Regions from separate parts of the Enterobacter cloacae subsp. cloacae ATCC 13047 genome, predicted to be linked through region 1. Evidence: predicted binding sites of a transcription regulator. Region 1 holds the regulator's gene; each other region holds the start of a gene.
What was found. Region 1 encodes PurR, which represses purine synthesis genes. Its sites were predicted from a motif close to CANGCAAACGTTTGCNTG; they were not measured.
Positions count from the first base shown of each region.

Region 2: the regulator PurR is predicted to act here: its motif matches at 3,867-3,884, upstream of glyA (serine hydroxymethyltransferase).
Region 3: the regulator PurR is predicted to act here: its motif matches at 4,977-4,994, upstream of purL (phosphoribosylformylglycinamidine synthase).
Region 4: the regulator PurR is predicted to act here: its motif matches at 6,114-6,131, upstream of cvpA (colicin V production protein).

Region 1 covers NC_014121.1:2,381,675-2,389,181, forward strand. The annotation lists gene nemA (alkene reductase) at 1-413, shown strand, start outside; gene gloA (lactoylglutathione lyase) at 514-921, shown strand; gene rnt (ribonuclease T) at 1,018-1,668, shown strand; gene grxD (monothiol glutaredoxin 4) at 1,712-2,059, opposite strand; gene ECL_RS11440 (C40 family peptidase) at 2,398-3,171, shown strand; gene sodB (superoxide dismutase [Fe]) at 3,294-3,875, shown strand; gene ECL_RS11450 (MFS transporter) at 3,911-5,077, opposite strand; gene cydH (cytochrome bd-I oxidase subunit CydH) at 5,241-5,330, opposite strand; gene purR (HTH-type transcriptional repressor PurR) at 5,628-6,653, shown strand; gene punR (DNA-binding transcriptional activator PunR) at 6,670-7,507, opposite strand, start outside.
Region 2 covers NC_014121.1:3,974,987-3,982,493, forward strand. The annotation lists gene csiE (stationary phase inducible protein CsiE) at 1-708, shown strand, start outside; gene ECL_RS19345 (3-phenylpropionate MFS transporter) at 709-1,848, opposite strand; gene ECL_RS19350 (DoxX family protein) at 2,021-2,443, shown strand; gene glyA (serine hydroxymethyltransferase) at 2,497-3,750, opposite strand; gene hmpA (NO-inducible flavohemoprotein) at 4,054-5,244, shown strand; gene glnB (nitrogen regulatory protein P-II) at 5,326-5,664, opposite strand; gene glrR (two-component system response regulator GlrR) at 5,745-7,082, opposite strand; gene qseG (two-component system QseEF-associated lipoprotein QseG) at 7,069-7,507, opposite strand, start outside.
Region 3 covers NC_014121.1:3,983,748-3,991,254, forward strand. The annotation lists gene qseE (two component system sensor histidine kinase QseE/GlrK) at 1-474, opposite strand, end outside; gene purL (phosphoribosylformylglycinamidine synthase) at 1,004-4,891, opposite strand; gene mltF (membrane-bound lytic murein transglycosylase MltF) at 5,159-6,709, shown strand; gene tadA (tRNA adenosine(34) deaminase TadA) at 6,597-7,136, opposite strand; gene yfhb (phosphatidylglycerophosphatase C) at 7,161-7,507, opposite strand, start outside.
Region 4 covers NC_014121.1:3,733,620-3,741,126, forward strand. The annotation lists gene ECL_RS18145 (ABC transporter permease) at 1-496, opposite strand, end outside; gene ECL_RS18150 (histidine ABC transporter permease HisQ) at 493-1,179, opposite strand; gene hisJ (histidine ABC transporter substrate-binding protein HisJ) at 1,267-2,049, opposite strand; gene argT (lysine/arginine/ornithine ABC transporter substrate-binding protein ArgT) at 2,276-3,058, opposite strand; gene ECL_RS18165 (UbiX family flavin prenyltransferase) at 3,356-3,925, opposite strand; gene purF (amidophosphoribosyltransferase) at 4,016-5,533, opposite strand; gene cvpA (colicin V production protein) at 5,570-6,058, opposite strand; gene dedD (cell division protein DedD) at 6,272-6,967, opposite strand; gene folC (bifunctional tetrahydrofolate synthase/dihydrofolate synthase) at 6,957-7,507, opposite strand, start outside.

The DNA of each region.
Region 1 (7,507 bases):
ACCGTATTGGTATTCGCGTCTCCCCAATCGGTACGTTCCAGAACGTCGACAACGGTCCGAACGAAGAAGCGGACGCGCTGTATCTGATTGAAGAACTGGCGAAACGCGGTATCGCGTATCTGCACATGTCCGAGCCGGACTGGGCCGGTGGTCAGCCTTACTCTGAGGCTTTCCGCCAGAAAGTGCGCGAGCGTTTCCACGGGGTGATCATCGGTGCGGGGGCCTATACGCCTGAGAAAGCCGAAGATCTGATTAATAAAGGGTTGATCGACGCCGTGGCCTTTGGTCGTGATTACATTGCCAACCCGGACCTGGTTGCCCGTCTGCAGCAGAAAGCAGCGCTGAACCCACAGCGCCCGGAAAGCTTCTACGGCGGCGGCGCGGAAGGCTATACCGACTACCCTACGCTGTAATCTCTCCGTTGTGCATTGATAGCGGCGGCCTTTCGCCGCTATACTAAAACTTCGTTTCTGTTCAAAAAGATACTCTACTCCATTGGTTAATGAGGAAATTATGCGCCTACTTCACACCATGCTGCGCGTTGGCGATCTGCAACGTTCCATCGATTTCTACACTAACGTACTGGGTATGAAGCTGCTGCGCACCAGCGAAAACCCGGAATACAAATACTCGCTGGCATTCGTGGGTTACGGCCCGGAAACGGATGAAGCGGTTATCGAGCTGACCTATAACTGGGGCGTCGACAGCTATGAGCTGGGCACGGCGTATGGCCACATCGCGCTGGAAGTGGACAACGCGGCAGAAGCCTGTGAACGCATTCGCAGCAACGGTGGCAACGTCACGCGTGAAGCGGGCCCGGTAAAAGGCGGCACCACCGTGATTGCGTTTGTTGAAGATCCAGACGGTTATAAAATCGAGCTGATTGAAGCCAAAGACGCCGGTCGCGGTCTGGGCAACTGATCCCTCAGGGCGCACTATGCGCCCGTTGTTTTACTGCATCCCACGCCAAAATTTGCCATAATGCGCTCTGCTTTTTTCCCCTTGTAAGAGACCCTGATGTCCGATAACGCTCAACTTACCGGTCTGTGCGACCGTTTTCGTGGTTTTTATCCTGTTGTCATTGATGTCGAAACAGCCGGATTTAACGCTAAAACCGATGCGCTGCTTGAAATTGCCGCCATCACGCTGAAGATGGATGAAGAGGGCTGGCTTACACCGGACACCACGCTGCATTTCCACGTTGAGCCCTTTGAAGGCGCAAACCTGCAGCCAGAGGCGCTGGCGTTTAATGGCATCGATCCGCATAACCCGCTGCGCGGTGCGGTGAGCGAATATGACGCGCTGCACGCCATTTTCAAAATGGTGCGTAAAGGCATGAAAGAGAGCAACTGCAGCCGTGCCATTATGGTGGCGCATAACGCCACGTTCGATCACAGCTTTACGATGGCCGCCGCCGAGCGAGCCTCTCTTAAGCGTAACCCCTTCCACCCGTTTGTGACCTTTGACACCGCCGCACTGAGTGGCCTGGCGCTGGGACAAACGGTCTTGTCAAAAGCCTGTATTACGGCCGGGATTGAGTTTGACGGCACGCAGGCGCACTCCGCGCTGTATGATACGGAGCGCACCGCAGAGCTGTTCTGTGAAATAGTCAACCGCTGGAAGCGTCTGGGCGGCTGGCCGCTGGCGATGGGCGACAGCGAAGAATAAAAAAAGCGACCTCTTAAGGTCGCTTTTTTATTTGCGCAGAAAATTACTCTGCGTCCGGCTCTTCGGTTTTGTACTTCGCCGCCGTCTCTTTGATTAGCTGCTGCAGTTCGCCGCGCTGATACATTTCAATCAGGATATCGCAACCGCCAACCAGTTCACCGTCGACCCAAAGCTGCGGGAACGTCGGCCAGTTCGCGTATTTTGGCAGCTCAGCGCGGATGTCCGGGTTCTGCAGGATATCAACGTAAGCAAAACGTTCACCACAGGCAGAAAGCGCCTGAACCGCTTGCGCGGAGAAGCCACAGCTTGGCAGCTTCGGAGAACCTTTCATATACAGCAGAATCGGGTTTTCAGCGATCTGGCGCTGGATTTTTTCAATAGTGGTGCTCATGTCTTGCTTCCTTTAACTTCTGTTACGGCATTAGTCTGACATTGTAGCGGTTCAGACTGGCATCGGAAAATAACATTTTTGTCACGTATAGCTATTTTATCGCGAGTGGCGAAAAGTTGCATTGTAAATGGTGCTTAACCCTGCGGCAGGCAGGGTTTTGCTTAGGGCGTGAACAATTGTGCGACAAATCGATGAATTTTTTTGCACTTGCTAACGAAACAGGTTTTTAGATTGAAAAATGCTATTAACTTCTCGGGTTTTTATGGATTAGAATCGACGGGCTTTGTAAATCACACGCGGGTATTATTGATGACCTGCATTTATCAGGGGACTGCCCAGTGGCGCGGATAAATAAAATCTCGATCACGCTCTGTGCTTTACTGTTTACATCACTCTCTTTCACGCCAGCGGCAAACGCCTCTCAACAGGCGCGGCACTCTGCTGTGCAAAAAACGCATCTGGCAAAAACCACAGAACGTAAAAAAAAGACTACCACTAAGAACGAAAAGAAAAAAACAACCGCTCAAACGAAAAAGACCGCCTCCAGCAAATCGAAATCAACATCTTCCCGCACTGCCCTCGCATCGAAACGTAAAGCCTCAAAAACTGCTGCCAACCTCGTAACGGAAAAATGCACCACGCGCAAAGGGCATAAAGCCAAATGCACGAAAGTGACAAAAATTGCCGACGCGCATAAGGTTCGGGTACAGAAAGCGCAAAAAACGGCGATGAATAAGCTGATGGGGCAAATTGGCAAACCGTATCGCTGGGGTGGCACCTCTCCCCGCACCGGTTTTGACTGCAGCGGGCTGGTGTATTACGCCTATAAAGATCTGGTGAAATTCCGCATTCCGCGTACCGCCAATGAAATGTACCACCTGCGCGACGCCGCCCCCGTTAACCGTGGCGAGCTGCAAAATGGCGATCTGGTCTTCTTCCGCACCCAGGGTCGCGGTACGGCTGATCACGTCGGCGTGTATGTGGGTAACGGGAAGTTTATTCAGTCCCCACGAAGCGGTCAGGACATTCAGATCACCTCGCTTAGCGAAGACTACTGGGTGCGTCACTACGTCGGCGCACGCCGCGTCATGACGCCGAAAACCATCCGCTAAACCCTGCCCTGCCGTCACTACGGCAGGGTAAGTTCCTCTTTTGCATACCCTTTCAATTTGCTATCCTGTCCTTGTTGTCTGTGTGGTTATTGGCAACGCAAAATACAATAAGGAGAGAAGCAATGTCGTTCGAATTACCTGCACTACCGTATGCAAAAGACGCCCTGGCACCGCACATTTCTGCGGAAACCCTGGAATATCATTACGGCAAACATCACCAGACCTATGTCACCAACCTGAACAACCTGATCAAGGGCACCGATTTTGAAGGCAAAACGCTGGAAGAGATCGTCCGCAGTTCAGACGGTGGCGTATTCAACAACGCTGCTCAGGTGTGGAACCACACCTTCTACTGGCACTGCCTGGCACCAAATGCTGGCGGCGAGCCGACCGGCGAACTGGCTACTGCGATTAACGCCGCCTTTGGCAGCTTTGCGGAGTTCAAAGCGAAATTTACCGATGCCGCAATCAAAAACTTCGGTTCTGGCTGGACATGGCTGGTAAAAGAGGCCGATGGCAAACTGGCTATCGTCTCCACGTCTAACGCGGGTACACCACTGACCACCAGCGCGACTCCGCTGATGACCGTGGATGTCTGGGAACACGCGTACTACATTGATTACCGTAACGCGCGTCCTAACTACCTGGAGCACTTCTGGGCACTGGTTAACTGGGACTTTGTGGCGAAGAACTTCGCCGCGTAAGAGAGACGCAGAAGGGTTTCCCCTTCTGCGTTTTTTTATTCGGCAGCACAGGCCGCTTCAGGCTGTTTACGACCCGACATCATCACTAACAGCAGGCCAAGCGCGGCAATAATGGCCCCCATCACCGGCACAAAGCTGTATCCCAGACCACCCGAAATCACAGTACCGCCCGCTGCAGCACCGAGCGCATTGCCCAGATTGAACGCGCCAATATTCACCGACGATGAAAGACCCGGCGCCTCATGCGCGACGCGCATTACGCGCATCTGCAGCGGCGGAACCACGGCAAAGGTGGCCGCACCCCAGACGACCATCGCAATGGCCGCGCCATACTCATTACGCGCCAGCCAGGGAATGGCAATCATGATGACAATCAGCAGGGTCAGAAAACCCTTCAGCGTTCCGCTTACGGAGCGGTCAGCAAATTTCCCACCCAGATAGTTACCAATCGAGAAGCCCACGCCAATCAGCACCAGCATCGCGGTGATAAAGATCGGCGTCGCGTGAGTGATGTCATGCAGCACCGGCGAAATATAGGTGTAAAGGGTAAACATCGCCCCGGCACCCAGCACGGTGGTGAGCAGCGCCGAGAGCACCTGCGGGCGCATCAGTACCGACAGCTCTTTACGAACTTCAGGACGCTCACCAGCGCTGCCTTTCGGCAGAGAGAAGAACAACGCCACCATCGCGACAACACCCAGTACGGCGGTTGCGAGGAACGACATACGCCAGCCAATGACCTCACCCAGCCAGGTGGCCGCAGGAACGCCGCCAATGTTGGCGATGGTCAGGCCCATAAACATGGTTGCCACGGCACTCGCCTGCTTGTGTTTGGGCACCACGCTTGCCGCCACCACCGACCCCAACCCAAAGAAAGCGCCGTGGTTAAGGCTTGTCAGGATACGTGACAGCATCAGCGTGGTGTAATCAGGCGAAATGGCGGAGAGCACGTTGCCAAGGGTAAAGATAGCCATCAGGAAAATCAGCGCATTGCGGCGCGCTCGGTGGGAAAGCAACAGCGTCATCAGCGGTGCCCCTACCATCACACCAATGGCATAGGCGCTGATTAACATCCCGGCTGCAGGGATAGAGACGTCCACACCGCGGGCGATAACCGGTAAGAGTCCCATAGGGGAAAATTCAGTGGTGCCAATCCCAAAAGCGCCAATCGCCAGGGCCAGCAGGGGAAAATTGATTTTCATGCGTCAACTCCGGATGCCGTGTCATGTGTTGACACAGAACAAAGAAGCCGAAAGCATGACATCAATCACAAAAAATGAGAAGTTAACAAATTGGCAAAAGATTTTTGCCGGAGATGTAACAATGAGGGCAAGCGGGAGAGAGCGAACGCCCCCTCCGCGTAAATCAGTGCAGTGCAGCCGTCAGACCTGCAGCAACAATCAGCGCCAGCACAATAACGGTGGTGAACAGCGAAAACTTCAGATCGGAACTCATCAATTTTTCTCCTTTTAATCCCCCCACGAAAAGTGAGCTTGCTCATTTTTACACAATTTACGTCAAAAATCTTCCAGGATTTAAACGGATAACCACTTTAGCTCTTCCCCTTTTCATCAAGATAGGACAAAATTCCACGCTAAATTTATTAGCGTACCGGCCATTGACCCCCTCCTGACGTCCCGTGTCGTTTTCCTGGCGTGCCGCAATTCAAAATTGCGTGATAAGGGTGAGAGAAGGCAAACGTTTACCTTCAAGGTTTTCAGGAGTTTAGGATATGGTCTGGAGTGACATTTAATGGCAACAATTAAAGACGTAGCAAAACGCGCAAACGTTTCCACTACAACCGTATCACATGTAATTAACAAAACCCGCTTCGTGGCGGAAGAGACGCGCAACGCCGTCTGGGCGGCAATCAAAGAGCTGCACTACTCGCCGAGTGCCGTTGCGCGTAGCCTTAAAGTTAATCACACCAAATCCATTGGTTTGCTGGCGACCAGCAGTGAAGCGGCCTATTTTGCCGAAATCATCGAAGCGGTTGAGAAAAACTGCTTCCAGAAAGGCTATACCCTTATCCTCGGCAACGCGTGGAACAATATTGAAAAACAGCGCGCCTATCTGTCGATGATGGCGCAAAAGCGTGTGGATGGCCTGCTGGTGATGTGTTCCGAATACCCGGAATCTGTCCTTTCCATGCTGGAAGAGTATCGTCATATCCCGATGGTGGTGATGGACTGGGGCGAAGCGCGCGCCGACTTTACCGACTCCGTCATCGATAACGCCTTCGAAGGCGGTTATATGGCGGGCCGCTATCTGATTGAACGCGGTCACCGTGAAATTGGCGTGATCCCGGGGCCGCTCGAGCGCAACACCGGTGCTGGCCGTCTGGCCGGGTTTATGAAGGCGATGGAAGAAGCGCTGATCACCGTGCCGGAAAACTGGATCGTGCAGGGCGACTTTGAGCCGGAGTCTGGCTACCGCGCCATGCAGCAGATCGTTTCTCAGCCGCATCGTCCAACGGCGGTGTTCTGCGGCGGGGACATCATGGCGATGGGGGCCCTGTGTGCAGCCGATGAGCTGGGCCTGCGCGTGCCGCAGGATATATCCGTGATCGGCTATGACAACGTGCGCAACGCGCGCTTCTTTACGCCTGCGCTGACCACCATCCACCAGCCGAAGGATTCTCTCGGTGAAACGGCCTTCAATATGCTGATGGACAGGATCGTCAACAAACGTGAAGAGTCGCAGTCCATTGAAGTTCACCCGCGCCTTATCGAGCGCCGTTCCGTTGCGGATGGTCCATTCCGCGACTACCGTCGTTAATCTCGTGTGGAGCCAGCTAAGCTGGCTCCCGTAGCCATTCCCGGTTAAGCGTTTCGCTGTCTCCCAGATAATCCAGTAGCCATGCCATGGCGGGCGACACATCATTTTGTTGCCACGTCAGGCAGCAGGCCGCATCCGGGAACGGATTCTCCAGCGTCAGCTCGACCCATTCACCGGTATCGATTCTCGGCTTAGCGAAATGGACGGGAACCATCGCGACGCACAGCCCGGCGCTGAGGCAGGTCGCGGAGGATTCCCAGTCCGGCGCTACCACCCGCCGCTGGTTATCAAGAAGCCAGGTAATACGTTTTGGCAACGAGCGCGAGGTATCCTCCAGCACCAGCGACGGCCAGTTGCGCAGCGTGTCGTCACTCAGCGGTCCCTCCAGGGCAGCCAGCGGATGATCGTGTGCCACGACACATTTCCAGCTCAACATGCCCATATCGCGAAACGCATAGCGCCCCCCGACGGGGATCGCCTGGGTTGCGCCAATCGCCATCTCTGCCCTGCCGTCCGCCAGCGCGTCCCAGACCCCGTTGAATACCTCCTGCGAGACACGAAGTTCAACGTCTGAAAAATGGCGATAGAAATCCACGATCATCTGCCGGGTACGCTCCGGCTTAACGATATTGTCCACGGCGATGGAAAGATGTCCGCGCCAGCCGTTGGCGATCTGCTGGCACTGTTCGCGGGTGATCTGCATTTTTTTGATAACAGAACGCCCTTCTTTCAAAAACCACGCGCCAGCAGGCGTTAATTCCACATCGCGATGCCGCCGTTCGAACAGCGGAACCGCCAGCCACTCTTCAAGCTGCCGCACCGTGTAGCTGATAGCCGAAGGGACGCGGTGCAAC
Region 2 (7,507 bases), 1.6 Mb from region 1:
ATTGTGCGTCACTGGAAACGCCGCGTGCCGCAGGGCACCCACAGCGACGAACAACTGTTCCTCGCGCTGCTGTTTATGATGCTGCGCACGCCCGATCCGGTGCTCGATAAACATCAGCAGGATCAGCGTCTGCGCCGGGCCATCGTGCGGATGATTGCCCGTTTTCGCGCCCAGACAGGAATGAACTTCAGCGATGAACAAGGGCTGACCGATCAGCTCTACGTTCATCTGGCACAGGCGCTGGACCGGTCGCTGTTTGAGATCGGCATCGACAACAGCCTGCCAGAAGAGATCCACCGCCTTTACCCCCGTCTGTTACGCACCACCAAGGAGGCGTTGTTTGAGCTGGAGGCGGAGTTTGGCCTGCGTTTTTCTGATGAAGAGATGAGTCTGGTGGCGGTGATTTTTGGCGCCTGGCTGATGCAGGAGACCGATCTGCACGAAAAACAGGTGGTGTTATTAACCGGAGAGGACAAATCCTGTGAAGAGGTGATTGAACAGCAGCTGCGCGAACTAACGTTGCTGCCGCTCAATATTCGTTATCTGACGCTGCAGGCTTTTCAGAAAGAGGGGGCTCCGCGCGAAGCGGCGCTGGTTATTACTCCTTACCCCACCGCCCTGCCCCTGTTCTCGCCGCCGCTGATCCACGCCGTGGAATCGCTAAACGCACAGCAGCAAGAACATATTCGCGCTATGCTGGAATCGTAGTCAGGCGCGCGCGGCCACTTTCGGGCGAATAAACATCGCCGGTAGCGCGACCAGTGCCATTACCCAGAATACGCCGTGTCCCAGATGTTGATACAGGAAGCCCGCAAAGACCGTCATCACGGCAATGCTGCCGCCCATCGCCACCGCAGAATAGACCGCCTGCAAGCGAATCACATCCCCGCCTTCACGCGCGGCGATATAGCGCATGGCCGCCAGATGGCAGACGGTAAAGGTGCCGCAGTGCAGAATTTGCGCCACGATCAGCCAGGGCAGTTCGGTCGTCCAGCCCATAATGCCCCACCGCGCCACGCCACACACGGCGGAGAGCAGCAGCAGGTCGCGCGCGCCGAAGCGGCGAAACAGTTTCTTGCTGAGCGCAAAGATAATCACTTCGGCCACCACGCCAAGCGACCACAGGTAGCCCACGGCAGAGGCAGAGTAACCGGCGCCCTGCCAGTAAATGGCGCTGAAGCCGTAATACGCCGCGTGCGCCCCCTGAAGCAGGCAGACGCAGGCCAGAAAACGCCAGCTTTGCGCCACCAGGCTTCGCCAGGCGGGCCAGCCTGCGCTTTCCTGATGGCGGCTTTCGCCTTGCGGCATGACTGACGGTCGCAGCAGCATGCCCAGCAACATCGAGGCGATACCGATGCTTAGCAGGGCAAGAATGGCGCGGTAATCGTAAAGACTGACCAGTTTCCCCACCAGCGCAGAGCCAATCACAAACGCAATGGAGCCCCACAGGCGCACGCGGCCGTAGTCCATGGTGATCTGCTTTTGCCAGGTGTTTGCCAGGGCGTCCGTCAGGGGAACCAGCGGGGAGAAGAACAGGTTAAAGCCGACCATCACCACCATCAGCCAGGCAAACTGATGGCTGACCCAGAAGCAGGCCACAAAGACCAGCGTTAACAAGGCAAGAATACGCACCGCTTTGATGAGTAAGGAGGGATCGCTGACGCGCGGTGCAATCAGCAGGCTGCCAAGGAAACGCGCCACCAGCCCCGCCCCCAGCAGGACACCGATGGTTTCCGGAGTAAGGCCAATTCCCTTGAGCCAGACGCTCCAGAAAGGCAGAAAAATACCGTAACTAAAGAAATAGGTGAAATAGCTGAGCGCCAGCCAGCGCGTGGAATGCAAGACCATGAATCCCTCCCGAAATGGAGGCCATAGTCTGGCGAGAATATAAAAATTAAGCAAGTAGATAGCCTGCTACAAATTAACGAAAAATTAACATTCAGTGCAGTCGTCTGGCTTATGGCAGGGAACGAAAATGTGTATTACGTTTAAATTACTCCACTTGCAGAGGTTTTCTGCCATGAACTCACTTCGCTATTTCGATTTCGGTCAGTCACGCCACCTGTTGTTGTTGATTGCCCGTATCGCGCTTGTCGTACTCTTTATTATCTTCGGCTATCCAAAACTGACGGGGTTTAACGGCACCGTACAATATATGACGTCGCTTGGCGCGCCAATGCCCATGCTGGCGGCCATTATCGCCGTGGTGATGGAAGTCCCTGCCGCCATCCTGATCGTGCTGGGCTTTTTCACCCGACCTCTCGCCGTATTGTTTGTGTTCTACACGCTGGGCACGGCAGTTATTGGTCACCATTACTGGGACATGACCGGGGATGCGGTTGTGCCGAATATGATTAATTTCTACAAGAACGTCAGTATTGCTGGCGCATTTATCCTGCTGGCGATTGTGGGACCGGGAGCAATATCCCTCGACCGACGTTAAGACATAAAAAAAGGCCGCAAACGCGGCCTTTTTATTTCTGCTAAGCAGAAGAATTATGCGTATACCGGGAAGCGCGCGCAGATATCCAGAACTTTCGCTTTTACGCGCTCAATAACCGCTTCGTCATTGATGTTGTCCAGAACGTCACACATCCAGCCAGCCAGCTCTTTCACTTCCGCTTCTTTGAAACCGCGGCGAGTAACAGCCGGAGAACCGATACGGATACCGGAGGTCACGAACGGACTCTTCGGATCGTTTGGTACGCTGTTTTTGTTCACGGTGATGTTGGCGCGGCCCAGGGCGGCGTCAGCTTCTTTACCGGTCAGGTTCTTATCAACCAGATCCAGCAGGAACAGGTGGTTTTCAGTACCGCCGGACACCACTTTGTAACCACGGTTCAGGAACACTTCCACCATCGCTTTGGCGTTTTTGGCAACCTGCTGCTGATAGACTTTGAACTCTGGCTCCATCGCTTCTTTCAGCGCGACGGCTTTTGCCGCGATCACGTGCATCAGCGGGCCGCCCTGTGCGCTTGGGAACACAGCGGAGTTCAGTTTTTTGTACAGCTCTTCATCGCCGCCTTTCGCCAGGATCAGGCCACCGCGTGGACCCGCCAGGGTTTTGTGCGTGGTGGTGGTCACAACGTGAGCATGAGGAACCGGGTTCGGGTAAACGCCCGCGGCGATAAGACCGGCAACGTGCGCCATATCCACGAACAGGTAAGCACCGATGCTGTCTGCGATTTCACGCATTTTTGCCCAGTCAACAATACCGGAGTAAGCAGAGAAACCACCGATGATCATCTTCGGCTTGTGCTCTTTAGCCTGCTTCGCCATGTCTTCGTAGTCAATTTTGCCTGACTCATCAATACCGTAAGGGATGATGTTGTACAGTTTGCCAGAGAAGTTTACCGGGGAGCCGTGAGTCAGGTGACCGCCCTGCGCCAGGTTCATACCCAGAACGGTATCGCCCGGCTGCAGCAGCGCGGTGTAGACCGCGAAGTTTGCCTGAGAGCCGGAGTGCGGCTGGACGTTAGCGTAGTCAGCGCCAAAGAGTTCTTTCGCACGGTCAATCGCCAGTTGCTCAACGATATCAACGTACTCGCAACCGCCATAGTAGCGCTTGCCCGGATAACCTTCAGCATATTTGTTGGTCAGCTGAGAACCCTGCGCCTGCATGACGCGCGGGCTGGTGTAGTTCTCGGAGGCGATCAGTTCGATGTGCTCTTCCTGACGTACTTTTTCCTGCTCCATAGCCTGCCACAGTTCGGCATCATAATCGGCAATGTTCATTTCACGCTTTAACATCCGCATCTCCTGACTCAGCTAACAAGTAAAATTTGGCCTGAAAAGGCAGTCCTGTTGGACGACGGGCAACAGTATAACTGAATAGTTCTGTGATAACAGGTCTTGACAAACGATTTTACGCAAACGTTTTCCTTCACGCCACGCAAGGGTTTGAGGAATAAAGCCCTCGTCATTTTCAACGGATTTCTTTTCAGGTTTGTGATGCATATATTTCATCTCGCAAAGAACCATTTACATCACAGGGTTATTTTTATAAGATGCATTTAAAATACATCATTAAGTTCACATCAGAAGGACGCGCTCATGCTCGACGCTCAAACCATCGCTACCGTTAAAGCCACCATTCCCCTGCTGGTGGAGACAGGCCCTAAGCTCACCGCTCATTTCTACGACCGCATGTTCGCGCACAACCCGGAGTTGAAAGAGATTTTCAACATGAGTAACCAGCGTAACGGCGATCAGCGGGAAGCGCTTTTCAATGCCATCGCGGCCTACGCCAGCAACATTGAAAATCTGCCAGCCCTGCTGCCTGCGGTGGAGAAAATCGCGCAGAAGCATACCAGTTTCCAAATCAAACCCGAGCAGTACAACATTGTGGGCGGTCACCTGCTGGCGACGCTGGACGAGATGTTCAGCCCGGGCCAGGAGGTACTGGACGCCTGGGGCAAAGCTTACGGCGTGCTGGCAAATGTCTTTATCAACCGTGAAGCGCAGATCTACAGCGAAAACGCCAGCAAGAACGGTGGCTGGGAAGGGACCCGTGCCTTCCGCATTGTTGAGAAAACGCCGCGTAGCGCGCTGATTACCAGTTTTGAGTTCGAGCCAGTGGATGGTCAACCCGTTGCCGATTATCAGCCGGGGCAGTATCTCGGCGTCTGGCTGAAGCCTGAAGGTTTCCCGCATCAGGAGATCCGCCAGTACTCCCTCACCCGTAAGCCAAACGGCAAAGGCTACCGTATTGCGGTGAAACGCGAGGACGGCGGTCAGGTTTCCAGCTGGCTGCATAACGAAGCCAGCGTGGGCGACGTGGTTCATCTGGCTGCGCCGGCGGGCGATTTCTTTATGGCCGTTGAGGCAAATACCCCGGTGACGCTGATCTCTGCGGGTGTGGGTCAAACGCCAATGCTGGCGATGCTGGACACGCTGGCGAAATCCAGCCACAGCGCGCAGGTTAACTGGTTCCACGCCGCTGAAAACGGGGATGTGCACGCCTTTGCTGATGAGGTGAAAACGCTGGGTGCTATCCTGCCGCGTTTCACCGCGCACACCTGGTATCGTCTGCCAACGGATGCCGATCGTACAGCGGCCCGCTTTGACAGCGAAGGGTTGATGGATTTACGCCAGCATGAAGGTGCGTTCAGCGCGCCGGAGATGCAGTTCTACGTCTGCGGTCCGGTGGCGTTTATGCAGTATGCCGCGAAACAGCTGGTTGAACTGGGCGTCAATAAAGACAACATCCATTACGAATGTTTTGGTCCACATAAAGTGCTGTAATACAAAAAGCCCCTCATTCGAGGGGCTTTTTTTGCCGGGTGGCGGCTGCGCCTGACCCGGTCTGCAAAACCGCTGGCAATGTTAAATCGCGGCGTCGTCTTCTTCGCCGGTACGGATACGGATGACGCGCGCCACGTCAAAGACGAAGATTTTACCGTCGCCAATTTTACCCGTTTGCGCCGTACGGATAATGGTATCCACACAGGTATCGACAATATCGTCGCTTACCACGATTTCAATTTTCACTTTCGGCAGAAAGTCCACCATGTACTCTGCACCACGGTAAAGCTCGGTGTGGCCCTTCTGACGACCAAAACCTTTCACTTCGGTCACGGTCATACCGGTGATGCCCACTTCCGCCAGCGCTTCACGTACATCATCCAGTTTGAAAGGTTTAATAATCGCATCAATCTTTTTCATGGTGGGTCCTTAAACTCTTGCCTGTAAGCTGCGTCGTAATCGATTGCTCACAGTATCATATTCATTCGAAGTTTGCGGTACTACTCTTTAAAATCGTTGGCTTCCAGCTCATGGCGTGACAGCAGCTTATAGAACTCGGTGCGGTTGCGTCCGGCCATGCGTGCCGCGTGGGTCACGTTACCTTTGGTGATCTGCAACAGCTTACGCAGATAGTTTAGCTCGAACTGGTTACGCGCTTCGGCAAACGTCGGCAGTGCCGTGTTCTCGCCTTCCAGCGCCTGCTCCACCAGCGCGTCACTGATGACAGGTGACGACGTCAGCGCCACGCACTGCTCTATCACGTTGACCAGTTGGCGCACGTTTCCCGGCCAGCTTGCGGCCATCAGCCGCTTCATCGCATCGGTGGAAAACGCCCGCACAAACGGTTTGTGGCGATCCGCAGACTGGCGCAGCAGGTGATTCGCCAGCAAAGGGATATCTTCCGCACGCTCGGCCAGCGCCGGAATTTTCAGGTTCACGACGTTCAGGCGGTAGTAAAGATCTTCACGAAACTCATTGCGCGCCATTACCTTTGGTAAATCACGGTGCGTGGCGGAGATGATGCGCACGTTAATGTCGATATCGCGGTTGCTGCCCAACGGGCGCACTTTTCGCTCCTGCAGCACGCGCAGTAATTTGACCTGCAGCGGCGCAGGCATGTCGCCAATCTCGTCCAGGAAAAGCGTACCGCCTTCCGCCGCCTGGAATAGGCCTTCCCGGCTGCTGACTGCACCGGTGAACGCACCGCGGGCGTGGCCGAAGAGTTCAGATTCGAGCAGTTGTTCCGGCAGTGCGCCGCAGTTAATGGCAATAAAGGCGTTTTTGCTGCGCGGGCTGGCATTATGGATGGCCTGCGCCAGGATCTCTTTCCCGGTGCCGCTCTGCCCGTTAATCAGGACGCTGACGTCAGACTGCGCCACCATCCGGGCCTGTTCCAGCAGACGCAGCATGATGGGGCTACGCGTGACAATCGGCTCCCTCCACGCCTCATCGCTCGACGGGGCAGCATGTTCCAGCGCACTGTCGATGGCCTTATACAGCGCGTCTTTGTCCACCGGCTTGGTCAGGAAGCTGAAAACCCCCTGCTGTGTCGCCGCGACGGCATCCGGGATCGAGCCGTGCGCCGTCAGGATAATCACCGGCATGCCCGGCTGCTGCTTCTGGATCTCTGCGAACAGCTGCAGGCCATCCATTTCATCCATCCGCAGGTCGCTTATCACCAGGTCAATTTTCTCCCGGGCGAGAATTTTCAGCCCCTCCAGCCCGCTTTCAGCCGTCACGACGCTGTAGCCTTCACTGACCAGACGCATTCCCAACAGCTTGAGCAAACCGGGATCGTCATCCACCAGCAGGAGATGGGCAGGTTTACGGCTCGTCATGCTTCACATCCTCTTGTTTCGGTGTATCGCTGTCCGGTGCAGCAGATGAACTCCCAGGCTGATATTTACGCGACGAGAGCTGTCTTTCGATATCGGTCAGGTTCTCCAGCTTACGGGTCGTGGTATCCAGTTGCGTACGCAAATGTTGTTGCTGTTGACGCAGGGTATCCAGCTCGCTGTCGGTTGACTGTTGCAGCTTGCTGTAACGGGAGCGCTCTTCAGACAGCTGAAGTTGTAATGTCTGCCCATCGCGCCAGAGCTGGTAAATCGGGCGTACCTGAGCGGGAAGCGTTGCGACAAAGGTGTCGAGCCGCGTGACGTTCGTGCGTCGTTCGACAGGGGTAATTTTGGCATCTCCAAGCAATATTCCGCGCTTGAAGGCGTCCTGCCAGGTATCGTCGTCCAGCATCGCCGCTTTTGAGCGG
Region 3 (7,507 bases), 1.6 Mb from region 1:
GAAAATCACCGCACGGGTAGACTGCACCATCTCAGCATTGGCATTGGCAAAGGCTTCAAGGCGCGCGGCTGCGGCGGCATCAGGGCCACTGTTCTTACACTGCAGCTGGGCCAGGTCGTTCAAATCCTGACGTAATGCCTGGTAGAGCTTATCGTCCGGCAACACGCCGGCATGCGCATCCAGCATCTCGCTATAGCGTTTACGCTGATTCTGGTAGACCTTTTCCAGCGTGCGATCGTCAAGCACGCAATACTGACGATAGCTACGCTCCATCTCCAGCGCGGCGTTGGTCATCGCCTCACTGCGTCTGGCGTCAATGAGCGTCGTGCGGTTAGTCAGTGCCGCCTGGGCACTGAGCGCGTTCAGGCTTTGCCACGCCTGCCAGGCCAGAATCAGTAAAGGCAGCAGGATCAGCAAAAAGGCCATCATTACGAGTTGACGCAGGGAACGGGGGAAAACGGGCCAGCGTTTCAACGCATTACTCTCTTTGAATGGGTTTGAGGAGAGCGTAACTGAGTCTGCCCTTCAGATACAACAAAGCCGGGTAAAAACCCGGCTTTGTCATGGAATGAGGCGGTGCCTAACTCGACGTTTCGCCCTGTCCTGATAAAGCAGCGCTATGATCAGTAGTTGGACGGCAGGCACCTTTTTGTGCGTCATTCGAAGTTTATGTAGCACGTCCCGAAGGGGCTGACATAAGAAGGTGAATGAGCCACTGATTAATATTCTGCAATAGATGTGCCAGAATGCAAATAAATATATTATCGCATTGATATTTATGAAATTTATGGGTTTCCACCGTTAATTGCTCGCTGAATGATTTCCAGGCTAAGTGTCGCTAATCAGCAACACCTTAACGGGAACCGCCCCAGCCATATATAAATCAATGAGTTAAATGTCTCCTTTTGGAGACAGTGGCATGACGGGTCTGTCGCGAAATTGCGACACACATAAAAAAGCCCGGTAGCGCTTTCGCGTACCGGGCTTTAAAGGGCAATATCGATTAACCCAACTGTTTACGTGCGTTGCGGAAGATACGCATCCACGGGCTGTCCTCACCCCAGTTTTCCGGGTGCCAGGAGTTGCTCACGGTGCGGAACACACGCTCAGGGTGTGGCATCATGATGGTCGCACGGCCGCTTTCGCTGGTGACCGCCGTGATCCCGTTCACTGAGCCGTTCGGGTTAGCCGGATAGGTTTCCGTCACCTTGCCGAAGTTATCAACAAAGCGCAGCGCCACCAGGCCTTTGCTCTCAAGCTGAGCCAGATGGGCGGCATCACGCACTTCTACCTGACCTTCACCGTGAGAAACGGCGATTGGCATCTGCGACCCTACCATTCCCTGCAGCAGCAGAGACGGGCTCTGAGTCACTTCGACCAGGCTGAAACGTGCTTCAAAGCGGTCGGACTGGTTACGCACAAAGCGTGGCCACGCTTCACTGCCCGGGATCAGCTCGCGCAGGTTAGACATCATCTGGCAGCCGTTACACACACCAAGCGCCAGGGTTTGCGGACGATGGAAGAAGTTTTCGAACTCATCACGTACGCGGCTGTTGAAGAGAATGGACTTCGCCCAGCCTTCACCGGCACCCAGCACGTCACCGTAGGAGAAACCGCCGCACGCCACCAGCGCATGGAAATCTTCCAGACCGGTGCGACCTGCCAGCAGGTCACTCATATGGACGTCGATGGCATCAAAGCCCGCACGGTGGAAGGCCGCAGCCATCTCAACGTGGGAATTGACGCCCTGCTCACGCAGCACGGCGACTTTCGGACGCGCGCCGGTCGCAATGTACGGTGCAGCGATGTCTTCGTTGATGTCGAAGGAGAGCTTCACGTTCAGGCCAGGATCGTTGTCGTTGGCCTTGGCGTTGTGTTCCTGATCGGCACAGTCCGGGTTATCACGCAGGCGCTGCATCTGCCAGGTGGTTTCCGCCCACCACATACGCAGCGTGGTGCGGCTTTCGCTGAACACCGCATGGCCATCCGCTTCAATGACGAAACGGTCACCCTGAACGGCTTTACCCAGGTAGTGTACGCAGTCTGCCAGGCCGTGCTGAGCCAGCAGGGCTTCAACCGCCTCACGATCGGCCGCGCGCACCTGAATCACCGCGCCGAGTTCTTCGTTAAACAGTACCGCCAGACGATCTTCGCCAAGCGTTCCGATGTTCGCTTCAACACCGCAATGTCCGGTGAAGGCCATCTCCGCCAGGGTCACCAGCAGGCCGCCGTCGGAACGGTCGTGGTAGGCCAGCAGTTTACGCTGCGCCACCAGCGCCTGAATGGCATCGTAGAAGCCTTTTAACTGTGCCACATCACGCACGTCCGCCGGTTTATCACCCAGCTGACGGTAAACCTGTGCCAGCGCGGTGGCACCCAGCGCGTTGTGACCTTTACCCAGGTCAATCAGCAGCAGGGCGTTGTCTTCGGTCGAGAGCTGTGGGGTCACGGTATGGCGCACGTCTTCCACACGGGCAAACGCGGAGATGATCAGCGACAGCGGCGAAGTCATTTCGCGCTGCTCGTTGCCTTCCTGCCAGCGGGTTTTCATCGACATGGAGTCTTTACCCACTGGAATGGTCAGGCCGAGCGCAGGACAGAGCTCTTCACCCACCGCTTTCACAGCTTCATACAGGCCCGCGTCTTCGCCCGGGTGACCGGCAGCGGCCATCCAGTTCGCGGACAATTTGATACGTTTGATATCGCCAATCTGGGTCGCGGCGATGTTAGTCAGTGCTTCACCGACGGCCAGACGAGCAGAGGCCGCGAAGTCCAGCAGCGCTACCGGGGTACGTTCGCCCAGCGCCATCGCTTCACCGTAGTAGCTGTCGAGGCTCGCGGTGGTCACGGCGCAGTTCGCCACCGGGATCTGCCATGGCCCCACCATCTGATCGCGCGAGACCATACCGGTCACGGTACGGTCGCCGATGGTGACCAGGAAGGTTTTCTCCGCCACCGCAGGCAGGTGCAATACGCGATTCACCGCGTCTGCTACGGTAATGCCCTGACGATCCAGCGCGTTGCCCGCCGCTTTGCGAGTCTGCACGTCGCGGGTCATCTTCGGCGTTTTGCCGAGCAGCACGTCCAGCGGCAGATCGATTGGCTGGTTGTCGAAATGGGTATCGCTCAGGGTCAGGTGTTTCTCTTCGGTCGCTTCACCGATTACCGCGTACGGCGCGCGCTCGCGGCGGCACAGCTCGTCAAACAGCGGCAGCTGATCGGCTGCGACGGCCAACACATAACGCTCCTGAGATTCGTTACACCAGATCTCCAGCGGGCTCATGCCCGGCTCATCGCTCAGAATGTCGCGCAGGTTGAAACGGCCACCGCGACCACCGTCACTCACCAGCTCCGGCATGGCGTTGGACAGGCCGCCCGCGCCAACGTCGTGGATAAAGAGGATTGGGTTTGCATCACCCAGCTGCCAGCAGCGGTCGATCACTTCCTGGCAACGACGCTCCATTTCCGGGTTGTCACGCTGAACGGAGGCAAAGTCGAGATCGGCGTCAGACTGACCGGATGTCATTGAAGAGGCCGCACCGCCGCCCAGGCCGATGTTCATCGCCGGTCCACCGAGGACGATCAGCTTCGCACCGACGACGATCTCACCTTTCTGCACGTGATCGGCGCGAATGTTGCCGATCCCACCCGCCAGCATGATCGGTTTGTGGTAGCCGCGCAGCTCTTCGCCGTTGTGGCTGTCCACTTTCTCTTCATAGGTACGGAAGTAACCGTTCAGCGCCGGACGACCAAATTCGTTGTTGAATGCCGCGCCGCCCAGTGGACCTTCGGTCATGATGTCCAGCGCGGTCACGATGCGCTCTGGCTTGCCGAAATCTTCTTCCCACGGCTGTTCAAAGCCCGGGATACGCAGGTTGGAAACAGAGAAACCGACCAGGCCCGCTTTTGGTTTCGCACCACGGCCCGTCGCCCCTTCGTCACGGATTTCACCGCCGGAACCGGTCGCCGCACCCGGCCACGGAGAGATCGCCGTCGGGTGGTTGTGAGTTTCCACTTTCATCAGGATATGCGCCGGCTCCTGATGGAAGTCATAGCGCCCCGCTTCGCGATCGGCGAAGAAGCGGCCCACCTCGGAACCTTCCATCACTGCGGCGTTGTCTTTATAAGCAGACAGCACGTGGTCAGGGGTTTTCTCCATGGTGTTTTTGATCATTTTGAACAGCGACTTCGGCTGCTGTTCACCGTCAATAATCCAGTCGGCATTGAAAATCTTGTGGCGGCAGTGCTCAGAGTTAGCCTGCGCGAACATATAGAGTTCGATGTCGTTCGGGTTGCGGTTCAGCTTAACGAACGCATCCTGCAGGTAGTCAATCTCATCTTCTGCCAGTGCCAGGCCGAGACGCAGGTTAGCGTCAATCAGCGCCTGACGGCCCTGCCCCAGCAAATCCACGCTCTGTACTGGCGCAGGCTGATGATGGGAGAAAAGTTTCTGCGCATCATCCAGAGAAGCAAATACGCTCTCCATCATGCGGTCATGCAGCTCTGCGGCCACCGCCTGCCACTGGGCGTCGCTCAGGGTGGAGGCTTCAACGTAATACGCCACGCCGCGTTCCAGACGGTTAATCTGGTTCAGACCACAGTTGTGAGCGATGTCAGTCGCTTTGGAAGACCAGGGGGAGATGGTGCCTGGACGAGGCGTCGCAAGGATCAGTTTACCGGTTGGGGTATGGCTGCTCAGACTTGGGCCATACTTGAGCAGGCGTTCCAGCTGTACGCGCTCCTCTGCATTCAGGGGGGCATTCAGGTCAGCAAAATGGACATACTCAGCGTAAATATTGCTTACCGGAAGGTCGGCTGCCTGAAAACGTGCCAGCAGTTTGTTAATACGGAAGGCAGACAGTGCAGGCGAACCACGCAGAATTTCCATCATAAGTCTCTCGTCTTCGAAGCGCCGGGGCGCTTACAGTGTGCGCAAGGGGGGAAAACGGGCGTCATTATAGAGAATCCTGAGCGTCGACGAAACCGTTTGCGTCGAAATAAAATCGACAGCGTCGTTTAACAATAGATGTGACCTCTCTCTCTAATTTGTTGCCAAGTGGCGTAACTTTACGCAAAATGCCGCTCAATCAATGGCAAACCTTATTTTTAACATGGCTACAGCATACTAAGGCAACCGGCGTCGCAGAGAATTAACTAATTGAAAAAATTAAAGATTAATTATCTGCTCATCGGCATTGTAACGTTGCTGTTGGCAGTGGCCCTCTGGCCTTCCATCCCCTGGTTCGGCAAAGCCGAAAACCGTATCGCCGCCATTCAGGAGCGGGGGGAGTTGCGTGTCAGCACGCTTAACTCTCCGCTGATTTACAGCGACATCAACGGCAAAACCATCGGTCTGGACTATGAGCTGGCTCAGCAGTTTGCCGATTACCTCGGCGTGAAGCTCAAAATCACCGTGCGCCAGAACATCAGCCAGTTGTTTGATGACCTGGATAACAACGATGCCGATATCCTCGCCGCCGGGCTGGTGTACAACAGCGAGCGCAGCAAGAATTACCAGCCGGGCCCGACCTATTACTCCGTTTCACAGCAGCTGGTCTATCGCGTCGGTAGCCTGCGCCCGCGTACGCTGGCCTCGATCAACGCTCAACAGCTGACGATTGCCCCCGGCCATGTGGTGATTGACGATCTGCGTGAGCTCAAGGAGAAGAAATACCCTGACCTGAGCTGGACCGTCGACCCTAAACTCGGCACGACCGAGCTGCTGGACCAGGTCAAAGATCAGAAACTGCCTTACACCATCGCCGACTCCGTGGCGATCAGCCTGTTCCAGCGGGTGCATCCTGAAATCGCCGTGGCGCTGGACGTGACGGACGAACAGCCCGTGACCTGGTTTACTCATCTTGATGACGATCAGACCCTCTCTGCGGCCATGCTCGATTTTTATAACACCATTAATGAAGACGGTACCCTGGCACGCCTGGAAGAGAAGTACCTCGGCCATGGTGATGACTTTGACTACGTTGACACCCGCAGCTTCCTGCGCGCGGTAGACAGCGTCCTGCCTGACCTGCAGCCTCTGTTCGAAAAATATGCGCAGGAGATTGACTGGAAACTGCTGGCGGCTATCTCGTATCAGGAGTCCCACTGGGACACCCAGGCCACCTCCCCCACCGGCGTGCGCGGCCTGATGATGCTGACTAAAAATACCGCGCAGAGCCTCGGGCTAACCGACCGTACCGATGCGGAACAGAGCATCAGCGGCGGCGCGCGCTACCTGCAGGATATGATGGCCAAAGTCCCCGAGACGGTGCCGGAAGAGGAGCGTATCTGGTTCGCGCTGGCCGCCTACAACATGGGCTATGCCCACATGCTCGACGCCCGGGCTCTGACGGCAAAAACAAAAGGCAACCCCGACAGCTGGTCTGACGTAAAACAGCGTCTGCCGCTCCTGAGCCAGAAGCCGTGGTACAACAAGCTCACCTACGGCTATGCGCGCGGGCATGAGGCTTATGCCTACGTGGAAAATATTCGTAAATATCAGATTAGCCTGGTGGGGTATCTGCTGGAGAAGGAAAAAGAGGCGACAGAGGCGAAACAGCTGGCGCAAAGCTATCCGGTTGTGGCACCGGACGAAATTAATCGCCCGACGACTTCAATTCTGCCTTTTGTTGCTTTTTCTGCTGACGGCGCATTCGAAAGAAATCACTTAATAGCCCCGAACACTCTGGTGCAAGCACCCCACCGATAGTCTTCACCTGATGGTTCATTCCCGGGTGTCCAAGCACGTCCATCAGCGAGCCCGCAGCACCGGTTTTTTCATCCCGCGCGCCAAAGACCAGCGTACCGATACGGCTGTGCACCATCGCGCCGGAACACATGACACATGGCTCAAGCGTGACGTACAGCGTGGTGTCGAGCAGACGGTAGTTTTGCAGTACCAGCCCACCCTGACGAAGCGCCATGATTTCTGCGTGAGCGGTAGGATCGTGGCGACCAATCGGGCGGTTCCACCCTTCTCCAATCACCTGGTTGTTATGGACAAGCACCGCACCCACGGGCACTTCTCCCTCGTCCCAGGCGCGCCGGGCAAGGGTGAGCGCATGGCGCATCCAGTATTCGTGTGAGAATTCAGGGTTGGACAACGGTTGATACTCCAGTCGAAAAGCGGGCGGCATTATACACACCCGCTATGGATAAAACTATTCGAGTTGCTGAAGTTCACCCGCAGGCGTGACGCGCCAGCGGTGCTGGCAAAAATAGAGCAGCGGGTTGTCCTGCTTACTGTCACTGTAACCGCTGTACAGGCGCAGCGGCGTGCCAATGCGCATCTCCAGCTGGGCCACCTTTTCATGCCCCAGACAGCGCATGCTCAATACCCACCCGCCGTAACCACGAGAGATCTGCGTGGCGATCAGATTCACTCTCGGCAACCACGGCGTATCAAAATAGACCTGCTCTACCAGCGACTGCGGCGAGCCGGTAATCAACCAGATATCGGCGTCGTTCGCATCGAGGTAGCTGGTCAGCCGTGCCTGCACAACCGGAA
Region 4 (7,507 bases), 1.4 Mb from region 1:
CGTTACTGTAGGCTGGCAATGCGATACGTAGCGCCGACGGCAGAATAATGCAGCGGTACAGTTTCACCGACGAGAAGCCGTACGCGCGCGCCGCTTCGATTTCTCCGTAAGGAACGGAGCGGATAGCCCCGGCGAAAATCTCGGTGGTGTAAGCGCAGGTGTTGAGCGTCAACGCCAGCACCGTACAGTTCAGGCCGCTGCGGAAGAAGGCGTTCAGCATCTCGGTGCCTTTCACAATCTCCAGCGTATACATGCCCGAATAGAACACCAGCAGCTGTACGTACAGCGGTGTACCGCGGAATACGTAGGTAAACAGCCAGATCGGGAACTGAATAAATTTATTGTTCGACACGCGGCCAATGGCAAGAAACACAGCCAGAATGCCACCCATCACCACCGAAGAGATCAGCAGCCACAGCGTAATGGCCACGCCGGTGAAGCGATAGCCGTCCGTCCACAGCAGCGATTTCCAGTATTCCTGAATAATCTCAATCACAGGTCAGCCCTCTTCACACCCACGGAGTAGCGACGTTCGAGCAGAAGCAGCACACCATTGGAGACGGTCGTAAAGACCAGATAGATCACGCCACACACCACCGCAAAGTAGAACGGCTCCCAGGTACTTTTACCGGCAAGCTGCGTGGCCTTTACCACATCTTCCAGACCCAGCAGAGAGACCAGCGCCGTGGCCTTGAGGATAACCTGCCAGTTGTTGCCAATGCCCGGAAGCGCGTAGCGCATCATGGCCGGGAACATAATCCGGCGAAACGTCTGGGAGGAGGTAAAACCGTAGGCGGTCGCCGCTTCTATGTGTCCTTTCGGTACCGCCATATAAGCGCCGCGGAAAGTTTCGGTGAAGTACGCGCCGTAGATAAAACCGAGAGTGATAATACCGGCCACCATCGGGTCGATATCGATCTGCCCCATTCCCATGGCGTCCGTCACGCTGTTAAGCGCGATCTGCAGCCCGTAAAAGATAAGCAGCATCAGCACCAGATCGGGAACGCCGCGAATCAGCGTGGTATAACCTTCAAAAATCAGCGCCAGCGGTTTGTTAGCCGAAAGCTTCGCCCCTGCGCCTGCCAGACCTATCAGCACCGCCAGCACCACGGAGCTGATAGCCAGCTCAAGGGTGACAAGCGCGCCCTGTAAAATAACGCCAGAAAATCCGTACAGCATACCGCGAGCCCTGTCGTATCGTGAGTGATGGACCGTGTCTTATCCCCTCCCTGAGCGGGAGGGGCCGCACGTTATTTGACGGGGCGATTAGCCGCCGTAAACATTAAAATCGAAGTACTTTTTCGCCAGTTTGTCGTACGTGCCATCCGCGCGCATTTCAGCAAACGCTTTGTTCAGCGCTTCGCGCAGCTCGTTGTCTTCTTTACGCAGACCCATACCGGTGCCGACACCAAACAACTTCACATCTTTAATGGATGGGCCGCCAAATTTGTAATCTTTACCTACCGGCGTCTTCAGGAAGCCTTCACTCGCGGCGACTTCATCCTGGAAAGCGGCGTCGATACGGCCTGCCGTCAGATCAGCGTAGATATTTTCCTGGCCCTGATAAGAGACGATTTCAATCCCCTTCGGTGCCCAGTGTTCATTACCGTAGGTTTCCTGGGTAGTGCCCTGCAGCACGCCCACGCGTTTGCCCTTCAGTGATTCGAGGGTTGGCTGGATGTCAGACGATTTAGCCACCACCAGACGAGAATCTGCCGCATAGAGTTTGTCGGTGAAGGCAATCTCCTGCTGACGTTTTTCAGTGATGGAAAGTGAGGACATGATAACGTCGATTTTTTTTGCTTTCAGCGAAGGGATCAGCGCATCCAGCGGGTTCTCAACGTAGGTACACTGCGCTTTGATGCGTTTGCACAGCTCATTGGCCAGATCAATGTCAAAACCGACCAGTTCACCCTTCGAATTCTTAGATTCGAACGGGGCATAGGTAGGGTCGGTACCAATACGAATTTTCTGCGGAATTGCTGCGAACGCCGCGGTAGCGCTGGAAAAGGCCAGCACCAGAGATAACGACAACACGAGTTTTTTCATATCTGTCCTCAACAAACTGTCTTCTTACGTGATTTTTACGACGACGGGGTGGTGCTAATGTGCCATCAATCCACGCCATCAGGCAAAGATTAATGCCTTTCAGGCGAGATTTTTTGCATGATAAATGCGTAAGTATGCACACAGCGATCCAATACGGTGCACGAAACGCACCATATTGGATCAATCACACCCGCAGTGCACCAGAATAGTGCACCATCATCGAGTATCAATCACCGTAGACGTTGAAGTCGAAGTATTTCTTCGCCAGTTTGTCGTAGGTACCGTCTTTGCGCAGTTCTGCAAACGCTTTGTCGAAGGCGGCTTTCAGCTCGGTATCATCTTTACGCAGGCCAATACCGGTGCCGTCACCAAAGTATTTTTTGTCTTTCACGGACGGGCCAGCAAAGGCGTAGTCTTTACCTGCCGGCTGTTTCAGGAAGCCTTCACTTGCGGCAACCTCATCCTGGAATGCCGCATCCAGACGACCGGCCGCCAGGTCAGAATAAATCAGATCCTGGTTCTGGTAAGCCACCACGTCAACGCCCTTCTCACGCCAGTTTGCATTGGCATAACCTTCCTGAGTCGACCCCTGCAGCACGCCGACATGCTTGCCTTTCAGGGAGTCAATGGTTGGCTGAATGGGGGAGCCTTTTGCCGCAATCAGACGGGAATCCGCGGCGTAGAGCTTGTCAGAGAAGGCAATCTCCTGTTGACGTTTTTCGGTGATGGAAAGAGAAGAGATAATGGCGTCGATTTTCTTGGCTTTCAGCGACGGAATTAACGCGTCAAAGTCGCTGCCCACCCATGTGCATTTCACCGCAATGCGTTTGCACATCTCATTACCCAGATCGATATCAAACCCTACGAAATCGCCTTTCGCATCCTTGGAAGAGAATGGCGCGTAGGTTGCGTCTGTACCGATACGCACTGTCTGTGGAAGCGCTGCGTAGCTACCTGCGGCTGCACTTAACCCCACCAGCAAAGACAGAGCCAGAACCGTCTTCTTCATACATTTACCCTCAAGTACCGTGATTTTATTATGTATTGTGTTGTGTGTTGTGTGTTGTGTTGCAGGCTTCTCTTGCAGGTCTTATGCCACATTGCCGTCGGGTCAAAACTTCGACGTTAAATATGTTAATAAAACGTTGCGATATTGCCTTAATGGTGAAAGATAGCAGGTCTGCCGAACGAACCGGAAAGAGAAAAAGGGAAAAAACGAATTAAATGTCGAGGATATGATCGCCGTTGCAATTTTGCCCTGAAACAGGGCATCGTCTCTGTTCATGCACGCTGTTTGTGCACAGAATCAGGCGCCCTGCCAGCGGGTGAAGAGGTCTTCGGGCAGGTGGATATCAAACTGATCCAGCACGCGGTTCACTGTCTGATTAATCACGTCATCGAGCGAGGCCGGACGATGATAAAACGCCGGCACCGGCGGCATGATCACCGCGCCCAGTTCAGCGGCCTGGGTCATTAAACGCAGATGCCCCAGATGCAGCGGCGTTTCGCGCACGCAAAGCACCAGAGGACGACGCTCCTTCAGCACCACGTCCGCCGCACGCGTCACCAGCGTGTCGGTATAGCTGTTAACAATGCCGGAGAGGGTCTTTATTGAACAGGGCAATATCACCATGCCCGCGGTTTTAAACGAGCCGGAGGAGATGCTGGCAGCGATATCGCGGGCATCGTGTACCACATCCGCCAGCGCCTGGACATCGCGCAGGGAGAGATCGGTTTCGAGGGAGAGGGTCTGACGCGCAGCCTGGCTCATCACCAGATGGGTTTCGACTTCCGCCACGTCACGCAGCACCTGCAACAGACGCACGCCGTAGATCGCGCCACTGGCGCCGCTAAGCCCAACAATGAGTCGTTTCATGATTTTCGCCCTTACTGATTTCAGGGCAGACTGTGCAGGATTTTGCGGGGAGTTGCAAGTGAGGGCGAAGGCCCTCACCTGCCTGCACAATTAACCTTCGTTGTGCATCTCTAAGCTTTCGAGATCGTTTTGCAGCTGGACGGCTTTCGCATCGTCGTTGCGCAGCGAATCGAGATAGTCCAGATACTGCTGATCAACATCTTTGGTGACGTAAACCCCGTTAAACACGGAACATTCAAACTGCTGAATATCCGGGTTCTCGGCGCGCACCGCGTCGATAAGATCGTTCAGATCCTGGAAAATCAGGCCATCGGCACCGATGATCTGGCGAATCTCGTCCACTTCACGGCCGTGGGCAATCAGCTCGTTCGCGGTAGGCATATCAATGCCATACACGTTCGGGAAGCGAATCTCTGGCGCCGCAGAGGCAAGATATACTTTCTTCGCACCGGCTTCACGCGCCATCTCGATAATCTGCTCTGAGGTGGTGCCACGCACAATGGAGTCATCCACCAGCAGCACGTTCTTGTCGCGGAACTCAGCGCGGTTAGCGTTCAGTTTACGACGCACGGACTTACGGCGCAGCTGCTGACCCGGCATGATAAAGGTACGGCCAACGTAGCGGTTCTTCACGAAGCCCTGACGGTATGGCTTATCCAGAATGCGAGCGATTTCCAGCGCGATATCACAGGACGTTTCCGGGATAGGAATGACCACGTCGATGTCCAGATCGTCCCACTCGCGGGCAATCTTCTCACCCAGCTTGGTTCCCATGTTCACGCGGGCGCTGTAGACGGAGATCTTATCGATAAACGAGTCCGGACGGGCGAAATACACGTATTCGAACAGGCATGGGTTGCTGACCGGGTTGTCTGCACACTGGCGGGTAAACAGCTGGCCCTTCTCAGTGATATAGACCGCTTCGCCAGGGGCTACATCACGCAGGAATTCGAAGCCCAGGGTGTCCAGCGCCACGCTTTCAGAGGCAACCATATATTCGGTACGGCCATCACCCAGGTCACGCTTGCCGAGCACCAGCGGGCGGATACCGTTTGGATCGCGGAAGGCGACCATTCCGTGACCGATAATCATCGCCACGCAGGCGTAGGCACCGCGGATCTGGCGGTTTGTCGCAGCAACGGCGGCAAAGATATTGTCTGCTTCCAGCGGATAGTGGCGGAAGTTATCCAGCTCGCTCGCGAACACGTTGAGCAGGATTTCTGAATCAGAGGTGGTGTTAATGTGGCGACGTTTCTCTTCAAACAGCTTTTTACGCAGCTCATGCGCGTTGGTCAGGTTGCCGTTGTGAGCAAGCGTGATGCCATACGGTGAGTTGACGTAGAAAGGCTGTGCCTCAGAGGCGCTGGAACTGCCAGCAGTAGGATAACGAACGTGACCGATCCCCAAATTACCTTGCAGACGCTGCATATGGCGGGCTTCAAACACATCGTTTACCAGGCCATTCGCCTTACGTAAACGGAAGCAGTTGTTTGCATCAATGGTGATGATACCCGCAGCATCCTGCCCACGGTGCTGAAGCACCGTTAACGCGTCATAAATCGACTGGTTTACCGGCATGAAACCGGCGATACCGACAATACCGCACATTCGTCTTTTCCTCGTTAAGCCACATCTCAGAGCGGGTTACACTCTGGGCAAGAAACTCGACGAGCTTTGCAGATAGTCAAAGAACCACCTGATGATGAAGCTGAACTCTGGAATGAGCTGCGATTTCTGCCAGTCTTCACTTTTGGAGAACCCGGTAAAGGTATCCAGGAAGAACAGTATCGCGGCCACAATCAGCACGCCTCGTAATGCCCCGAAACAGATCCCGAGCACCCTGTCCGTTCCTGACAGACCGGTTTTCTCGACCAGCTGACCTATCACGTAATTTACGATAGCGCCGACAATCAGCGTCGCGATAAACAGCACCGCGATGGCGATTCCATTTCGGACCAGTTCATCTTCAAAGCCCGTGAACCAGACAGACAGGTAAGTGTAGTAATGACTGGCAACAAAGAAAGCACAACCCCAAGTCACCAGCGATAACGCTTCACGAACAAAGCCACGGATCAGGCTAACCAGACAGGAAAAACCAATCACCGCAATGATGGCGTAATCAATCCAGACCATATGTGTCCCACGATTTAACGCCCTGTCATCCAGTTCGGGGCGAATTCTAACAGAAAAAGAAAACGTTTGCGTAGGGATTTCCTTCCCGCGCGTAAATAAAAAAGGCGCTGAAAAAATGTTCAACGCCGTTGGCTTATTACGTCTCTTTGGACGTCTGCCACTCCCCCTCACCCTCTCCCCTTTGAGAAGAGGGCCGGGGTGAGGGGAACCTTATCAATTGGCGCTGTAGTTCATCACCACACCGCTCAGGCCAGAGATCTGCTTCAGCTCACCGAGCGAGCCTTTGAGCTTATCCTTAGACGCTTCTGGCCCCACAAGGATACGGGTGATTTTACCCTGCACCGGCGTGGAAGGTGAAGTGTAAACGCGATAACCCGCACTGCGCAGCTTACCCACTACCTCATTGACCTTATCGGCATTTTTCAGCGCACCCAACTGCACAACGTAGGCTTTCCCCGTCGGTGCAGCCTCTTGCTGGGCCGGTTTTGCCGCAGGCGGCGTCTCTGAAGCCGCGGCCAGCTGTTCTGCTGCTTTATCCCGCTGCGGTTTCGGCTGTGTTTTTTCCACCGGCTTCGGTTTTTCAACCGGCTTCGGCTGCTCTACCGGCACCGGATCGATTTCGATGTTGTTATTCGCCGCCAGACGAGACGGATCGAGGGACGGCGCGGCCGCATCCCCGGCACGCACTTCTTCAGCCGCCCCTTCCGGCGGCTGAGCAGGCAGCGCCTGGGTCGCCGCAGGCAGCATATCCGGTTCGTCGCGATCGCCCGGCTTCGGCACCAGCGGAATGGCTGCAAATTCATCCTGGTAATGCTTTTTCTGCCCGTCGAGCAGACCCGGGAGGATAATCACCCCGAGCGCGACCAGCACAATGGTTCCTGTTAAACGGTTCTGAAACTTACTCGCCACCGGTTCTCCCCGCGTCCATCACTTCCATGACATGTGCCACCGTGTGGAACGAACCACACACCAGCACGGTATCTTCTGGTTTAGCATCCGCCATCGCGGCTTGCCATGCCTGAGCCACGCTATTGTAGATTGCGCCTTTGCCGAGATGTTCCAGTAACTGCTCGGCCGTCGCACCGCGCGGCCCCTCCAGAGGAGCACAATACCAGCTATCGACCACACTCTCCATGCAGGCCAGCGTACCGCCGATATCTTTATCATGAAGCATACCGATAACCGCCAGCACGCGCCCGGTTTTTGGTAACGATTTGAGACGCGCGGCGAGATACGCCGCAGCATGCGGGTTATGTGCGACATCCAGTATCAGCCGCGGAGCGTCGCTGACAATCTGAAAACGCCCGGGCAGAATCGCATTCTGAATACCGTCGCGGATGGCCTGTTCGCTCACCGCCAGCCCACTTGCGCGCAGTGCCGCCAGGGCGGTGGCGGCATTAGGTTGCGGTACCTGCGGCAGGGGCAGATTCTCCAGCGTTCCCTGCGCAT